2 regions of the Leeuwenhoekiella sp. H156 genome follow, and region 1 is predicted to be linked to the other one. Evidence: riboswitches for the same ligand, from Rfam matches in the RefSeq annotation. Region 1 holds a riboswitch; the other holds the start of a gene.
What was found. Region 1 has a riboswitch for cobalamin ahead of ACSSS3_RS00590 (TonB-dependent receptor plug domain-containing protein). Riboswitches for the same ligand answer to the same signal wherever they lie in the genome.
Positions count from the first base shown of each region.

Region 2: it holds a riboswitch for cobalamin, as region 1 does, so the genes downstream of both, metE (5-methyltetrahydropteroyltriglutamate--homocysteine S-methyltransferase) here and ACSSS3_RS00590 (TonB-dependent receptor plug domain-containing protein) in region 1, are expected to answer to the same signal.

Region 1 is NZ_CP197499.1:153,299-162,227, reverse strand. Features, by position in the region: gene rmuC (DNA recombination protein RmuC) at 1-468, opposite strand, end outside; gene ACSSS3_RS00605 (ABC transporter ATP-binding protein) at 509-1,297, opposite strand; gene ACSSS3_RS00600 (iron chelate uptake ABC transporter family permease subunit) at 1,301-2,329, opposite strand; gene ACSSS3_RS00595 (ABC transporter substrate-binding protein) at 2,319-3,467, opposite strand; cobalamin riboswitch at 3,553-3,801, shown strand; gene ACSSS3_RS00590 (TonB-dependent receptor plug domain-containing protein) at 3,867-5,735, shown strand; gene ACSSS3_RS00585 (S41 family peptidase) at 5,808-7,316, opposite strand; gene ACSSS3_RS00580 (S41 family peptidase) at 7,337-8,824, opposite strand.
Region 2 is NZ_CP197499.1:2,416,260-2,425,188, forward strand. Features, by position in the region: gene katG (catalase/peroxidase HPI) at 1-253, shown strand, start outside; gene metE (5-methyltetrahydropteroyltriglutamate--homocysteine S-methyltransferase) at 327-2,666, opposite strand; cobalamin riboswitch at 2,844-3,032, opposite strand; gene ACSSS3_RS10520 (hypothetical protein) at 3,216-3,371, shown strand; gene rlmF (23S rRNA (adenine(1618)-N(6))-methyltransferase RlmF) at 3,429-4,406, opposite strand; gene ACSSS3_RS10530 (2-hydroxyacid dehydrogenase) at 4,418-5,410, opposite strand; gene ACSSS3_RS10535 (MOSC domain-containing protein) at 5,615-6,247, opposite strand; gene uvrA (excinuclease ABC subunit UvrA) at 6,343-8,883, opposite strand.

The DNA.
Region 1 (8,929 bases):
ACTTTCCTTGTTGGTTTCTTCGACTTTTTTCTCAAAACTGTTGATCTTTTCCTGCAGGGGTTTTAAGATGGTATCCAGGTTTTCTTTGTTTTGCAGGGTAAACTTGCTCGATTTTTCGTCCAGCAATTTGTTGGCAACCAGTTCAAAGTCTTTGGTAAACTTTTCCTGAAGCTGCTCCAGCTCGCCGGTTTTTTCGCGGATACGCTCTTCCAAATGTTCAAATGCGGTATTGCGGGCGGTGAGTTCGTTTTGATAAAACTCCTTGTCTTCCTGCAATTGCTCGATTTTTTGCTGCAACACAGCTTCCTGTTTTAGCAATTGCCCGCGCTGCATTTCGGCATTGCTCAGGCGTTCAGAAACCTGTGCGTAACGTGCATTTTTACGCAGGGAAGTAATCAGATAGGCGATCACGGCACCTGTTAAAAGGCCGGCAAGCAGAGCAATTATGAGCAACAGCGTTTGATCCATTTGGGGGAGAATTTTCTCAAAGATAGCTAACGCCGGGGTCTTAACGAATTAAAAAGCGGCGGGAGGTTTTGTCAAAATACACATTGGTCCCGGGGAAGAGGTTTTCAAAAATCCCCTGTTCAATCAGGGCTTCGGGCGTGTTTTGAATAGCGGTGTTGTTGTGCAGTACGATGAGTTCATCGCAAAGCGAAAGCACCAATTCAATATCGTGTGTGGTACACAAAATGGTTTTTTGCTGCTGCCGCGCGATCTTTTTAAGCAGGGAGAAGATCGAAGCTTTATGGTGTAAATCGAGATGGGTGGTGGGCTCGTCGAGCAGAATGACTTCGGTGTTTTGTGCCAAAGCCCGTGCGATCAGCGCACGCTGCAACTGCCCGTCACTCAGGGCATAGCAGGCTTTGTGTTTGAGGTTTTCGAGCTCGGTCGCTGCAAGGGCAGCCTGTATTTCGGCTTTATCGTCATCGGTGAGTTTGCCCAGCCAGTTGGTATAGGGCTGGCGTCCCAAAGAAACGAGTTCGAGTACGGTAAGGTTTTTTGAAATCACCTGACTCGTAAGCACCACGCTGATTTTTAGGGATTTGGTTGCGGCATCCAGTTGATTCAGGGGTTTTCCTTCCAGAAAGATTTCCCCTTCAAGCGGTTCCTGCAGGCCTGCGAGGGTACGCAACAGGGTAGATTTACCCGAACCGTTGATGCCCACCATAGTCACAAAGCTTCCGGCCTTTAACTCGAGGTTGATGGTATTCACCACAGTTTCCTTTTCGGCTTTGCCGTAACCTACTGCGAGATTTTTGGTAGTTAAAACGCTATGTTTTGGAGTAGAGGACATCGCTTAAAACAGGAGTTTTTTCTTTCGTATTAATAACCAAATCACAATGGGCGCGCCTATGAGCGAAGTGATCGCGTTGATAGGCAGGGTGATGGGTAAGCCGGGTAATTGGGCCAGAATATCGCAGAGCAGCATCAGGACCGCACCGCCCAAAATACAGGCGGGGATAAGCGTCCAATGGTTAGAGGCTGTAAACCATTGCCTGATAAGATGTGGTACAGCAAGGCCTACAAAGGCGATGGGCCCTACAAATGCGGTAAGGCTTCCGGCCAGAATACTGGTTGAAATCAGAATTACAAAACGGCTGCGCTGCAGCGAGACCCCCAGCGTTTGCGCGTAGTAATCGCCCAATAGCAGGCTGTTGAGGTTTTTGGTAATGCTAAAGGCTAAACCGATTCCAATACAATAGCAAAGCGAAAGAATTCCCAGCGCGGCCCACGAAATATCGCCCAGGCTACCGAAAGACCAGAACATATAGCGCTGCAGTTCTTCCGCCGGACTGAAGTAGGCGAGAATACTCACCACCGCCGAAGTAAGGCTGCCAAACATTAAGCCGATGATCAATAGGGCCATCGCATCCCGCACCCGTGAAGCAACGGCAATCACCACGCTAAGCACTGCAAAACTACCCAAACTGGCGGCGATGATGGTGCCCCAGCCGTGTACCTGAAGTATTGCGGTAAGGCCCAGAGCGCTTCCGCCCAAAATAAAAAAAGCCACGCCCAGACTGGCGCCACTGCTTATTCCCAGAACAAAAGGTCCCGCCAGCGGGTTCTTAAAAAGCGTTTGCATCATAAGCCCCGCGACAGCTAGTCCGCTACCGGTCATCACAGCCGCCAGGGCTTTGGGAATGCGGTAATCGAGTATAATATACGTCCATGCTTCCCGAATGCTGTCGTCGCCTGCAATCACTTTGAAAATTGCAGAAAGCGGGATGTACACCGATCCCAATGCGATGTTGAGCAGCAACAGGAGCAGTACGCCTACGCCCAGCAGTGTAAATTTGGTGCTATGACCTGATCTAGTCTTCAAGGCGGGAGTAAAAATGAAATTGATGATCGGTTAGGAGTTGCGGGTGTAAAATCGCTACAAGATCTTCAAGCACCCAATCGGGTCGTGACGAGGCGAGTTCGTAATACAACATCCCGCCGGTTTCGCCTTTTGCGGCAGCAAAACTGTAGATTTTTTGTTCGTTGAAGGCTTTAAAGCGGGTGTAGGCTTCGTTGGCGTCTGCCAGATCGCTAAAGCGTTCAAAGGCATTGGGTGCGATCCAGAAATCGGCATCCTGAGCGGTGTTGAGCACCTCTTCGATACTCAGGGCGGCGCTGCCGGTTCCTTCGGTGTCTTTGTACAGGTAATCTCCGTGTGCGTCTGCAACTAAAGTTGCGGCCCAGCTGTCGCCTTTAGGCAAATACCAAACGTCTTTAAACATCGCACCGCTGATTACCGTGGGTTCTTGCGGAGCGGTCGCAGCTTTTTGTTTGAGATCGAGATAGCGTTTTTCAATACCTGTGAAGATAGAATCGGCCATATCCTGTTTGTCATAAAGCGCCGCAAAGAATTTGATCCATTCGGCCTGGCCTAAGGGCGTGGTTTCGGTCCAGTCGCCGTTATACAAAACCGGAATCCCGGCCCGTTGCAGGGAATTGATGGTTTTGTTTTCACCTTCCACACCAAAGGTTATGACCGCATCCGGGTTGAGGTTGATGGCGCTTTCGGTGTTGATCGATTCGTTTTGACCCAATTCCTGTACTTCGCCGTTTTTGATGCGGGCGCGGGTTTTAGGAGACGAAATGTAATCGAGATTCGGGAAACCTTTCAGGCTGGCTTCCACACGCAACAATTCCAAAGCGGGAATGTGCGTGGTAGAGGTGACCACAATGCTTTGTATGGGAATGTTTATCACGGCATTGACCTTTACGCTGTCCGGAAGTTTTTGACCTTGTTTGAGTAAAGCATAACGAAAGGTTTTATCGCTTCCGGGCCAGGCCTGAGTGACCGTGAGCAGCGTATACGCTTCATAATCCAGAATGTTGAAGCCTTTAGCATACTTCATCTTTTGCTCCTGTGATGCTTTCGCGGAAGCGGGATCGTTTGCTTTTTCATTTTTGCAGCCGCTAAAAACGAGCAGGAACAGGACTAAAAGGGAGGCTAAGTTTTTTGCTTTCAAAATAATACGGGATTTGGAATTTTTAAACACCGCCTCAAAAGTAAGATTAATTAAAAAAAGGCGTGCAGGCTTATGGATTTGATTAACTTCGTGCCCGAATTTTGGTGGCAATTTTCAGTCTGAAAAATGCCTTAAAAGGGAATCAGGTGACCAAAATTCAGAATTCAGAATTCTGAATTCTGAATTGACGAAGTCCTGAGCTGTTCCCGCAACTGTAAGCTTATTCCGCATTAGCGGAAGGTAAAGATTGCTCTTTAATACCACTGCCCACACCGGGCGGGAAGGTTGATCTTTATACGCGAGCCAGGAGACCTGCCTTTATTCACTTTTGTCAAACCTTCGGGATAAAGGTTTGTATGAAGGTGACTTCATACCTTTTCTCGTACAATTTTATTTTAAATGATTACCAAAAAGTATGTTTTGGGCGGCGCATTATTGGCGTCCCTGTCGGTTTTTGCTCAACAGGAGGAACCACAAAAACTGGAAGAGGTCGTGGTGACCGACTCCAAATTTGAATTGAAACGCGAAAACAGCGGTAAAGTAGTGACCCGCATCACCCGCGACGAACTCGAAAAACAGGAAGGGAAATCGGTTGCCGAGATCCTGAGTACCGTAAGCGGCATCAGCATTAACGGCGCACAGAGCAATGCGGGGCAAAACATCAGTATTTTTGCACGCGGGGGTAACAACCGGCAGGTGCTCGTACTTATTGACGGGGTGCAGCTTAATGATCCTTCAAACATAGCTTCCGATTACGATTTGCGTTTACTTGATGTGAATAGCATTGAGCGTATAGAGATTATCAAAGGCGCGGCCAGTACCCTTTACGGAAGCGGTGCGGCTACAGCGGTGATCAACATCATTACGCGCAAGGCTTCCAAAGACAAAATCGCTTTTGAAGCCACTTCTGTTGCCGGGACCAATGAGTCGCAAAATGACCGGGATTTTAGCTTTAATGATTTCCAAAACCGGGTTTCGGTAAACGGTACGCTCGATAAATTTACCTATCTGGTAGGTTTTGCACAGCAGTATACAGACGGACTTTCGGCTGTGATTGACGCAGACAGCAACGAGAAAGACCCGTTTTCGCGCTACAGCACGCAAGTGAAGTTTGGGTATGACTTTGGTGAACGTTTCAGTCTTACCGCTTATGGAAACTACGATAAGATGGATGTGGATTACGACAATTCCTTCCCTCTGGAAGATGCAGCTTACCGCTCGTTCAGCAAGCAGTATCGCGGCGGGGTCAATTCCGAGTTTAACTACAACAAGGGAAGCATTACCTTAAATGCTGCCTATAACAGCATTGAGCGCGAGTTTCAATCGGCTTTTCCCAATGCGTATGATTCAGACAGCTATATTTTGGATGTCTTTAACCGCTATACGTTTAATGAGAAATTTTATACGGTTTTGGGACTGAATCACATCAACAGCCGCACCTATTTTGGGGAGCAGGAAACCTCTCAAATCACCGATCCCTATGCTAATGTGGTGTATGTGTCTGATTTTGGACTGAATGTAAACGCCGGTGCACGCCTCAATAATCACAGCGAGTACGGAAGCCACCTGACCTATAGTCTGAATCCTTCATTCACTTTTGATCAGCAGGAAGGCTATTTGAAGTTTTTTGGAAGCTATGCAACTTCATTTATCGCGCCTTCGCTTTCGCAATTGTATGGAAATTTTGGCGCCAACCCCGATTTGCAGCCTGAAGAAGACCGAACTCTGGAAGGCGGGATAGAGTGGAAGGCAGGTACTTTTCGCGTTAGCGGAACCTACTTCAACCGTCTGGAAGAAAACTTTATAGATTATGTGACCATCGATCCGGTAACTTTTGAAGGGGAATACCAGAATGTGACTGAAGATTTTACGGTACAGGGTGCTGAATTTGAACTGGAAGGGAAACTTTTTAAACTTATTGATTTGCGTGCCAATTATACGTTTACCGAGCCTAAAGACCGCCAATTGCTGCGTTTACCAAAGCATACGGCTTTTGGTCAGCTGGGTCTCAATCTGAATAGCGGAACCTTTTTCTCGGCCAGTTATCAATACCGGGGCGAGCGAAGTGACAGTGATTTTACTACCGGAGAGCAGGTAAGTCTTGATGCTTATGGGTTGTTTGACCTGTATTTGAGCCAAAAGATTCTGAAGAATCAGGTCAATCTTTTTGTAGGCCTCAACAATGTATTCAATACCGATTATGTAGAGTTGGTGGGCTATACCACACGTGGAAGAAATATTCGATTTGGATTGAATCTTTCGCTCTAGCTTAAGCAAAGCACATAAAAAAACCCGGCTTTTGAATCTTCAAAAGCCGGGTTTTTAGTTTATCACAACATCTTACTTTTTGATAAGAGGTAAATTATCAATATACATTTTTTGGTAAATAGGTGATTGATCTTTCAAACCTTGTATTTCAAGTAGGTTACTTTTCTGACTAGAACTTTTTCCACTATAAGATCGTCCTATAATTTGATCTAAAGCTATTTTCAATAAAGGTTCTTCCGGATCTCCTAAAATCCCCAGATTGTCAAGCGATTCAGTCGCATTAAAATCAGGTGTCAGTCCGGAGGGAGGTCCAACAACATCATTTGCGTTTGCATAGGTAAATATCAGAGGCTGTACTGCATAGGTATGATTGGGATTCGCATTTTCTCTTCCAAAATTTTGGCTATCATATAGCGTTGCAGAGGCTTCAAATTTACCAACAGTACCATTCCCAATAAGCTGCACATCGATGTAAGGCTCAAGACCTATAGCCGTAAGTTCGCTTGCTGAGGCTGTATAGGATTTCAAACCAATAACATAAAGGCGTGAAAGGTTTAAACTGTTTATAGGTTCTTGTTGGGGTGTACCTGTAAAAATTGTAGCGTTAAATCTGTTTAATAGACTTTCCGGACCCTGAGATTCAAAGAATGCCTGATATTCATCGTTCCAGCGTTGTTTGATGAGGATTTCGCCATTAAACTGACCGGTAATCATAGAACATAAATCGATTGCTGAAGCAACTGAGCCTCCACCATTATATCTGAGGTCAAGTACAAGATCTTGTATTCCATCTGCTTCAAAATCTGCGAAAGCAGCATTTAATTCATCATCAAATTGAGAGACAAATGAGTTATACATTAAATACCCAATTTTAGTACCATTTACATCAAGGGTTTTGCTAACTAAAATAGGGTTTTCAGTAAGCTGTATTTTTGAAATACTTACATCTGAAGTTGCAATTGATAAGGTTTGAGAATTCTCAAATCCTGGAGAAATACCTAATGTATAATTATCTAAGTTTAACAGGTCGATTGCCTGAGAGCTAAGAGAACTACCTGCAATAGTAAGTCTATTACCGTTTATGGTTATAAGAGCCTGACCTCTAGATAAGCCCGCGTTTGCACCCGGAGAGTTAGGAACTACATAGCGAATTATCCCTGCAGCGTATCGTACACCATCAAGTGTGTAGGCTACAAATGAAAGCTCTAAACCATCAGACTTTGAAATGCCTGAAAAGGCATTTTCCAATGCGACATAATTTTCTGTTGCAAAGCTGAAACGGTCTATGTCTGCTTCAAGTTTTTCGAAAAAATCGAGAGGGTCATCTTCACTTGCTAAAAAATCAACGTATGCTGCTTCAGAATTAAATCTATTATTTGCAAGAACGGGAACTCTTGATTTGTATAAATAAACTTCATTCATCGCCTGGTACATAAAATCCTGAACCGGGAAATCGGCACGAGTAAGTGCCGGGGTTTCTTCTTCGGGGGTTTCTTCTACAACAGGTGGCGTGTCATCATCCTTAGAACAGCCTGTAAATACAAGCAGACCCAGGAGTAGGAGTACTAAATTCTTTTTCATAGTCATCTTTAAGGGGTTATTTATCTTTTGTTTTGCAAGGCTTCCGGCAGGTTGTCAATATACATACGCTGAAAGTCAGGGCTTTGGTTTTCAACCGCTGTGAAATGTTCAAATTTTATACCACTTCTGGTTTTTCCGGAAGGGCTTCTTCCCAGGATCTGATCTAAAGCCAGGCTGAGCAGGGGTTCGTTTTCATCGCCCAGCACACCAAGATTGGTCAAATTTTCCCGAAGTTCAAAATCCGGGATAATTCCGGTAGGTGGACCTACCGTGCCTGCTGAGTTTTCATAGGTGTAAACCAAAGGCTGAATGGCATAAAAATGCCGTGGATTTAAACTCCGGTCATTTCGGCTAAAATCATCAGAGTCATATAAAGTGAGAGAGGCCTCAAATTTACCAACCGTAGTGGTGCCTATTGTTTTAACCTCAATGTAGGGCTTAAGACCGATAATGGTGAGTTCACTCGCCGAGGCGGTGCTGCCGGTAGTTATTACAAAAAGGCGGGTCAGATTGAGGCTATTTATTGCATCTTTGTTTGAAATACTATTGTCAAAACGGTCGAGCAGATTTTCGGGATTCCCAGCTTCAAAAACTGCCTGTACCTCCGGGTTCCAACGTTGTTTGGTAATTACCTGACCGTTAAATTGCCCGGTGATCATCGAAGTGAGGTCAATAGCTGTTTCTACAGAGCCACCACCGTTATAACGCAGGTCAAGCACGAGGTCTTCGATGCCATCTGCCTTAAACTGTGCGAAAGCATTGTTGAGCTGCACGTCAAAATTACGCCGGTAGGCGTTATACATCAAATAGCCTATTTTACGGGTATTGACGGTGAGTGTTTTGGCAATAAAAACCGGGTTTTCGGTATATTCTACCTGAGTGAGGTCAATGCTTACGCCCGTGGGTTGTAAATTGTCATTGGTGTCAAATTCGGCCAGGTCAATACTAAACACATCCAGATTGAGCAATTCGCGGGAACGTGCGCTAAGCGAATAGGTGCCATCAGCATTAGCCGTGGTGGTCAATCGCTCTCCATTAACGCTGTTGAATAACATTCCGCGTTCAACACCGGCTGCAGATGCTGGCGTCTCGGGCAACACATAACGCACCCAGGCAAAGGCAAAATTGGGATCGTTACGGTCTAGCGATAAACCGTACTCAATTCCCGAAGTTTTAGAAATCCCGGCAAAACTGCGCTCAAGTTCACGATAATCGTCTGTTATAAAGCTAAAACGGTCTCCGGGAGTCACTAAACCATTGTAAAAGAAATTTTCCGGAGTGTCAAAGCTGTTTAAAAAGTCATTGCGCTCTTCTCGCGATTCAAAAAAGTCATTGGCGAGTTCCGGTACTTCGGGCTTGTACAGGTAGTAAAGCTGCATCCCGTCGTAAATAAAATTTTTAATTTCGAGAAACGAAACCGGGCCTAGTTCGTCATCCCTATCGGTACTGCAAGAGAGACTAAAAAGCGCAAAAAACAGGATGAGAAGACTTGAGGCTATCTTTTTCATTAACAACGTATTTTTTTTGAACGTTAAATTTAAAGGTTTATTACCTTAAAAAAGGTTTGCTGTAACAAAATTTATACTGAGTCGTCATCCTGATAACTAACCACA
Region 2 (8,929 bases), 2.2 Mb from region 1:
AAATCTGCTGGATATGAACACTACGTGGAAATCGGTTTCTGAAAATGATGATGTATTTGAAGGTAGTGATCGCAATACCGGCGAAAAGAAATGGACAGGTACTCGTGTAGATTTGATCTTTGGTTCAAACTCCGAGTTACGTGCCCTGGCTGAATCGTATGCCTTGGAAGATAGCGGTGAGCGTTTTGTGAAGCATTTCGTAAAAGCCTGGACCAAGGTGATGAACCTGGATCGATATGATTTAAAAAAGTAGGTTAGATTTTAATTGTTAGTAAGGAGGCGGCCCGTTTGGGCCGCCTTTTTTAATTGCCAGGAGTCCTTAAGATTTAAAAAGCTTCCTGCTCTTCAGGTTTCAGGCTTTTTTCCCGCAGGGTTTTTGCCGCTTCAACCATTGCCTTTAAAGCCTTACGTGTTTCTTCCCAACCCCGGGTTTTGAGTCCGCAATCGGGGTTTACCCATAATTGTTTATCGGGAATAACCTGTCTTGCTTTTTCCATCAGGGCAAGCATTTCTTCTTTAGCAGGCACCCTTGGGGCGTGAATGTCGTATACTCCCGGCCCTATCTCATTGGGGTAATTAAATTCTGCAAAGGCATCCAGCAATTCCATCTGCGAGCGGGAGCATTCAATGGTTATCACATCGGCATCCATCGCGGCAATGTGTTCAATAATATCATTGAATTCTGAGTAGCACATATGCGTATGGATCTGGGTTTCCTCCCGAACTCCTGCTGCCGAAAGGCAAAACGCATTTACGGCCCATTTGAGGTACGCATCCCATTCTGCTTTTCGAAGCGGAAGTCCTTCACGCAGGGCGGGTTCATCTATTTGAATGATGCGTATTCCGGCTTTTTCCAGATCGAGTACTTCGTCCCGTATGGCCAGGGCAATCTGATTACAGGTTTCAGAACGGGGTTGATCATTCCGCACAAAACTCCATTGCAAAATAGTAACCGGGCCGGTGAGCATGCCCTTTACAATTCTGGAGGTAAGGCCCTGTGCATAGGTACTCCATTTTACAGTCATAGGATTTGGGCGTTCGACATCACCGTATATGATGGGCGGCTTAACGCAACGGCTTCCGTAGCTTTGCACCCAGCCCAGCCGGGTAAAAGCAAAGCCGTCAAGCTGCTCGCCAAAGTACTCTACCATATCATTGCGTTCAAACTCGCCGTGCACCAGTACATCGAGATCAATTTCTTCCTGCCAGCGTATACAATGCTCTGTTTCTTCAAGGAGCAGGTTCTCATAATCGGCCGCTGTGAGGTTATCTTTTTTAAATTGTGCCCTCCAGCTTCGCACTTCTTTGGTTTGTGGAAAAGAACCTATGGTTGTGGTAGGAAACAGGGGGAGCTTAAGCGCCTTGTGCTGTTTCGTCCTGCGAATGGAAAAGGCCTCATTGCGCAAAGCATCCTGAATGCTTATCGCTGCCGTTCTTTGCTTAACCTGAGTTTTGTGAATACGCTTTGATTCCCTGCGGCTTTTGATGCTGTCTATGTTGGCCTGCAGTTTTCGCATACCCGATACCGCCTCTTCGTCTTTAGATTCCACCAGGTTTTTTAAGGTGGTGATTTCGTCTAGTTTTTGTTTGGCAAAGGCCAGCCAGTTTTTGATTTCCGGCGTTAGGGCGTTTGTTTCCGGTTCCAGATCCAGGTCACAGGGTACGTGCAACAGGGAACAGCTGGGAGCCAACAAGACGCGTGCAGATCCTAAGGTTTTGATAGCCCGGTTGATTTCTTTTAAAGTGGCCTCATAATCGTTTTTCCAAATGTTTCTGCCGTCGACAAGACCTAGTGAAATGCTTAGGTTTTCCGGGGCTTTTTTCAGGATTTGATTCAATTGCCCTGGTGCGCGGACCAGGTCGATATGCAGGGCACAGACGGGCAGAGAAATTGCCAGATCCAGGTTTCCGCCCAAACCTTCAAAATAAGTAGCCAGTAGAAATTTTAAAGCCGGGAAGGCTTCCCGGAGTTCGTGATACACGCGATGGTACACTTCTTTTTCACGATGGCTTAAATCAAGCGTCAGGAAAGGTTCGTCGAGCTGAACCCATACCGCCCCGTTTTCCTGAAGTTTTTCCAGCAGTTTAAAATACACGGGCAGCAGGCGATCTATAAGATCTAAACGGTGAAAACCGGTTTCTTTTTCTTTACCTAAAAGCAGATAGGATACCGGCCCCAGTAAAACCGGTTTGGTAAGTATACCGGCATCTTTCGCCTCTAAAAACTCGTCAACCGCTTTGGTTGAAAATAATTCAAATTTCTGGTCTTTAGTGAATTCGGGGACGATGTAATGGTAGTTGGTGTCAAACCACTTGGTCATTTCCATTGCGGTAAGGTCAAGCCCGTCCCGTTGATAACCGCGAGCCATTGCAAAATAGAGATCGGGTATGCTGTTGTCTGATTTGCCAAGTAAAGGCGCATAACGTGCAGGAATCGCTTTAAGCGTTAAGGACATATCCAATACCTGATCGTAAAACGAAAAATCGTTTGAAGGGATGAGGTCTATGCCCGCTTCCTGCTGTATCAGCCAGTTGTTTATTCGTAGTTCTGCACCGGTTTGATGCAGTTCGTCGAGTGAGATTTTACCTGACCAATACTGCTCACAGGCTTTCTTGAGTTCACGATGGCTACCAATACGCGGGTAGCCCAGAATGTGCGTTTGCATGTTGCTAAACTTTTAAATGAATGAATGATTTAAAAGTTCGTTGCCCTATTTTGGCTTTGCCAAAACGATGAGAAGAAACCGGAGAAGGATGGTGCAGGAAGCTTACAAAAGGATACAGGTATCCCCTTGAAAATTTACGTGCATCGTACCAGACCAATAGCTTCAGATCGCGAAAGCAAAGTCTTAGCGGAACAGGCAGGTCTCCTGACTTGTAACAGCTTTACCGTCCTTCCCATATTTTTGAGATACAGTGGACTCGATTTGGCAAAGCCTTATGGTATTACTTACAGTTGCGCGACAGCTCTGGATTTGCACCAGATTCCCTATTAATGCACGTTATGTGTAACCCGTTCCGTTAGATGAAAAATAAAGTAATGAACTTATTGAGGCCGTGAAATTACGGTTTTAGGTTTTATCAAAGTAGTATTACCAGTTTATTCTTAAAAGGCTTTGCGCAGGCTTTTTGCCAAACCTCAATATGCTGCCTTTAACGCCGCCTTAACGTGTTTTGTGTGAAGACCTTACTATATTTAAATAAAAAGCTAAGTTATGAGTGATCTAAAACGAAAGAATCTGGTAGAACGCAATCTGGCCGATATGCACAGAGGCGGGGAAGGTGTTCATTTTACCGAATCGCAACGCGCGCTGAAAAAGAATAAAGAGGGGGAAGAAGAGCGTATTAATGCGAAATTGAAGAAAAAATAAATGCAATTTACGATAACAGACCTCACAGGTTTCCAAAACCTGTGAGGTCTTTTTTTATTAAGTGTTCTCTGTAAACGACCACGCCACAATTCTACTTATTTTATTACCGGTTCCCATCGGGATCGTTTTTACGGTTAGGGCTTCAGCGCGCTTCAGGTGTTTGTAAATGTCTTTTAAATAGTCCTGACGGGAGACCAAAGTCGTAAACCACCTGCACTGCTCAGCAAATGCGCTGCTTTCGCGTATCATAGTCTTGATAAACTTAGGCTCTCCACCCGGTGTGATGAGTTCGTTCTGATTCCCGGAAAAATTGAGATCGGGGGTTGATTGTTGGTTTCCGGTAAGGTTGTTCACTTTTCTGCGCGTTCCTTGAGTAGCCGCATCCCGCGTAGCGTGAAAGGGCGGGTTGCACATGCTAAAGTCAAAGGCCTCGCCGGGCTTGATCACATTTTTAAAAATAGACCCTTTGGTTTCCTGTAGGCGCAGTTCGATTTTAGAGTTCAGGATGGTATTGTTTTCAATGATTTTTGCTGCGGAAGCAATAGCCCTGGGATCAATATCGGTTGCTACAAAATCCCAGTCGTATTCTACAACACCCAGAATGGGATAAATTAAGCTGGCGCCGGTGCCAATATCCAGACCTTTGATTTCTTTTCCCTGCGGAATTTTTCCGTTTGTGCTTTCGGCTAATAAATCGGCCAGGTAATGCAGGTAATCTGCCCTTCCCGGAATGGGAGGCACCAGATTCGCTTCCGGAAATTCCCAGTTGGGTATTCCGTAGTAAAAACCCAGCAATGCCTGATTGAGCAATTTTACCGCCTTAGGATTCGCAAAATCTATCGATGTTGTACCGTATTTATTGGGTTTGAGGTGTTCCTTCAGCCCGGGCTTTAATTCTATCAACGCGTCCAAATCATAAGGCTCACGGTTGCGGTTGCGGGCGTGTAGTTTGGATTTTAAACCGGAAGCTGTGAAATCCTGCCTGGGATTTTTCACCCCGGATCGATTGGTATGCGTTTTTTTAGAAGAAGACATAAGGGTTAAAACTACGCTTTTACCTCGTTTTTAAGTTCGTTTCCGGCTTCAAAATCACTGAGGTTTTTAAGACTTACCTCTGCGATTTGTTCTAAAGCTTCTTTGGTGAAAAAGCCCTGGTGACCGGTGATGAGCACATTCGGAAAAGACATCAGCCTTAAAAAATCATCATCCTTATTAATCGTTTCCGAGCGGTCGTTAAAAAATAAACCCGATTCCTGCTCGTAAACATCGATGCCCAGATAGCCCAGTTTTTCCTGTTTTAAGGCCTCGACCACTGCTGTTGTATCAATCAAAGCGCCCCGACCGGTATTGATAAGCATCGCGCCGCTTTTCATCTGTTCAAAAGCTTTTCGATCCATAAGATGATGGGTTTGTTCATTGAGCGGACAATGCAGCGAGATGATGTCTGACTCCCGTAACAGCTGTTCAAGCTCTACATAATGAACACCCCGATCTTTCAGTTCGTCATTAGGCTTAACATCAAAAGCAAACACCTTACACCCAAAACCCAGCATAATTTTAGCAAAGCAGGCCCCGATTATTCCGGTACCGACAACTCCAACGCTTTTGCCGTAAATGTTGAAGCCGGTAAGTTTTTCTAATGAAAAGTTATTTTCCCGAACCCGATTATAGGCTTTATGGGTTTTACGGTTTAAGGTGAGAATCAAAGCCACGGCGTGTTCTGCCACAGCCTGCGGCGAATAGGCCGGTACCCGTACTACTTTAATGTTGTTTTGGGCGGCAGCCTCAAGATCAACATTATTAAAACCGGCACAGCGCAAGGCGATGAGTTTGATATCAAAATCAGCCAGTTTACTGATGGTTTCGGCGTCGAGCGCATCATTCACAAAAACACAAACCGCTTCAAAACCTTCCGCCAGAGAGGCTGTATGTTTATTCAGGGAAGTTTCAAAAAAGCGAAGTTCGTGATCAAAGGATTCGTTAGTTTGTTCAAAGAAGTCCTGATCGTATTTTTTAGTGCTGAAAAAGGCTACGCGCATAAGAGTTGGGTTTATGCTTAAAGTTATTTCATTTTTAATGAACTGAAGCTCCATAAGCCCGGTATGTGAGATTCGTCCTGAAAAACCAGGCATTAGAAAAGCTATCCTGCTTATATACAGAGTAAATAGGTTAATATCTGAACACGCTGAAGCCGATCAGATATTGATGATGCAGGTCTTACTAAAAGCCTTTGTTGATGGAGCTTACAAGTGCGAACTAAACCACATTCTTTTTTTGGGCGGAATCGCTTCGCTTTGTGAGGCTATTTTTAAAAGAGCCGGATCTTTTTCTTTTGCAAAAACCAGTTGAAATAACTGAGCAACGGTCATAGTGTTTGAAGGGCGTTCAACCAGTTTGAAGGGGTCTCCTGCAGCGACATTTCCTTCTTTGAGAATGCTGAGATAGGTGCCGCCCAGTCCATATTCCACAAATTGCTTAATGACTTTAGGAGTGCCGAATTTATGTCCCAATTTATAACAGGGTTCCCGGTACTGAGAAACCTGCACTAGCGCTTCGCCTACCTCATAAATACTCCCCAGATAGACTTTGTGTTCATCAAAAGCGGTAAGCGTCAGATTTTCCCCAAACATTCCCCAGGACCAGTACAGATTGGGATATAAATTTTTCCAATAGGGATAGTGTTCAGAAGCAAAAACATAACAGGCTTTGTAATACCCGCCATGATGCAACCGGTCTGAAACTTCATCGCCCATAACATCATTTTTGGTAAGATAAAGCGGTTGATCTACCGGTTTTTTATAGATGCCCGTTGTTTCTTCTTTTCCATTCCAGATGAAGGTAGTGGGTGTGGCTAAATTGGTTGAAAGGATTTTCATAAACTCCGTTTAAAACACCTTAAATCAATTGATTAAAACTGAAAGCCCATAAGACTATTTGAATGAGGAATGTACGTAATTTAAATATTGTTGATTTAGTTGCCTGCCAACTTTCTTTTTAAATAAGGCGCTGTTTTACTCTGTGAGTTTGCAGCTACGGCTTTAGGGGTTCCTGCACACACGATGCTGCCGCCTTCATTACCAGCGCCGGGACCGATGTCAATTACCCAGTCGCTTGCAGCGATTACCTGCATATCGTGCTCTACCACAATCACCGTATTTCCGGCTTCCACCAGATTATGGAGTTGTGTCTGTAATTTTTCAACATCGGTAGGGTGCAGGCCGGTCGTGGGTTCGTCTAAAATATACAGTGTTTTCCCGCTGTTCCCGCGTTGTAATTCTTTAGCCAGTTTAATGCGTTGCGCTTCGCCTCCTGAAAGTTCGGTGGCGGGTTGTCCCAGGCGCAAATAGCCCAGCCCCACATCTTCCAGCAAGGTAAGAGGTTTGCTTACGCCTGATTCTTCCTCAAAAAAGTTTACCGCCTGCGCCACGGTCATCTCCAAAACCTGTGCGATATTTTTACCCTTGTACGTGACTTCTAAAGTATCTTCATTATAGCGCATTCCCTTACAAACCGGGCAGGGCGCGTAAACGCTGGGCAGAAAAAGCAGTTCTACCATTACGGCACCTTCGCCTTCACAATTGGGACAACGTCCTTTTCCCACGTTAAACGAAAACCTTCCGTCTTTATACTTGCGGGATTTTGCCAGGCTGGTAGAGGCAAACAGGCTTCGTACCCGGTCAAATAAACCGGTATAGGTCGCCAGATTAGACCGTGGAGTGCGGCCAATGGGTTTTTGATTAACCACAACCATACGCTTCAGGTTTTCGGCACCTACAGCAATATGTCCAGTTGTGGGTTCAGGGTTGTTGGAATTCAGAAGTTCTTCGGTTTCTTCGACTTCCTCTTCGAGCGTGTTGTTTTTTAATTTCGCCTTCATCAGATCAACCAGCGCCTGACTCACCAAACTGCTTTTTCCGGAACCTGAAATTCCCGTCACACTGGTCAAAACCCCCAGTGGAAATTTCACGTGGAGCTCGTTTAGGTTGTTTCGGGTAATCCCGGAAAGCTCCAGCCAGTTTTTAGCCTCACGACGCACCGGTTTCTCAAAGGATAGATCCTGAAACAAATGGGTTTTGGTTTTTGAAGCCGCAACGGTTTTTAAACCTTCCGGCGGACCGCTATACAGTATTTGACCACCGCCTTCCCCGGCATCAGGTCCTACCTCTACCAGCCAGTCGGCACGGCGTATCACTTCGAGTTCGTGTTCCACAATAAAAAGCGAGTTTCCGCCTTTCTTTAGCAAAGCCAAGGTGCGCAATAAGGCTTCAGTATCTGCCGGATGCAAACCTGCTGAAGGTTCGTCTAACACATACACTACTCCAAAAAGGTTGCTGCGTACCTGCGTGGCCAGCCGCAAGCGCTGATGTTCTCCGGGCGAAAGGCTGGGCGTATTGCGCTCCAGAGACAGGTAACCCAGACCCAAATCGAGCAGTACTTCCAGGCGCCCTGCAAAATCTTCAGCGATGCGCCGGGTCACCATTCGTTTTTCCTGCGAAATGGATTCGTTGTCAAACACCGCTGCATTTGCCGTGCTGTAAGGAACAAATACATCATAGAGTTTTTTTAGCGGAAGCTTTGAAATATCGGCGATGTCATAACCGGCGAATGTGACCGAAAGGGATTCCGGTTTCAGGCGTTTGCCCTTACAGGTAGGGCAGATGCTGCCGGTCATATACTGCGCCACGCGTTTTTTCATCGAAGCACTGGGCGAATTGGCATAGGTATGCAACACGTAACTTTTAGCGCTGGTATAAGTGCCTTTGTAGCTGGGTTGTTCGTTGCGTTTGATCGCCTGCTGAACCTCCTGCGGACTGCGGTCCCGATATACCGGTACGGTTGGGGTTTCTTCGGTGAAGAGAATCCAGTTGCGCTGGTCCTGGGGCAATTCATTCCAGGGGATGTCTACATCGTAGCCCAAAGTCACCAGAATATCCCTGAGGTTTTTTCCCTGCCAGGCTCTGGGCCAGGCGGCAATCGCCCGTTCGCGTATGCTCAGCGAAGGATCAGGAACCAGGCTGTTTTCGGTAACGCTGTAGGTTTTTCCGAGTCCGTGGCATTCGGGGCAGGCGCCTTCCGGGGTGTTGGCCGAAAAGGAATCGGCATAAAGCAGGGCCTGACTTTTAGGATAATTCCCGGCCCGTGAGTAAAGCATGCGCAGCAGGTTTGATAAGGTCGTAACCGAACCTACGGTGGAGCGGGTAGAGCCGGTGCTTCGATGCTGTTGCAAAGCCACCGCAGGTGGGAGCCCGGTGATTTCGTCAACTTCCGGAATGGGCATTTGGTTAAAAAGCCGCCGTGCATACGGGGAAACCGATTCCAGATACCGGCGTTGGGCTTCGGCATATAAAGTACCGAAAGCCAAAGAGGATTTACCCGAACCGGATATCCCGGTAAAGACCACCAAAGCATCGCGTGGAATCTCAACAGATACATTTTTCAGATTATTCTGGCGTGCGCCTTTAACGTGCACATAGCCGTTGAAGTCCGTTTCTTTTTTGTTCCTGTTTTGCATAGTGCCGAATATACCAAGAACCAAAGAGGCAGCCTTCCCGATTTAC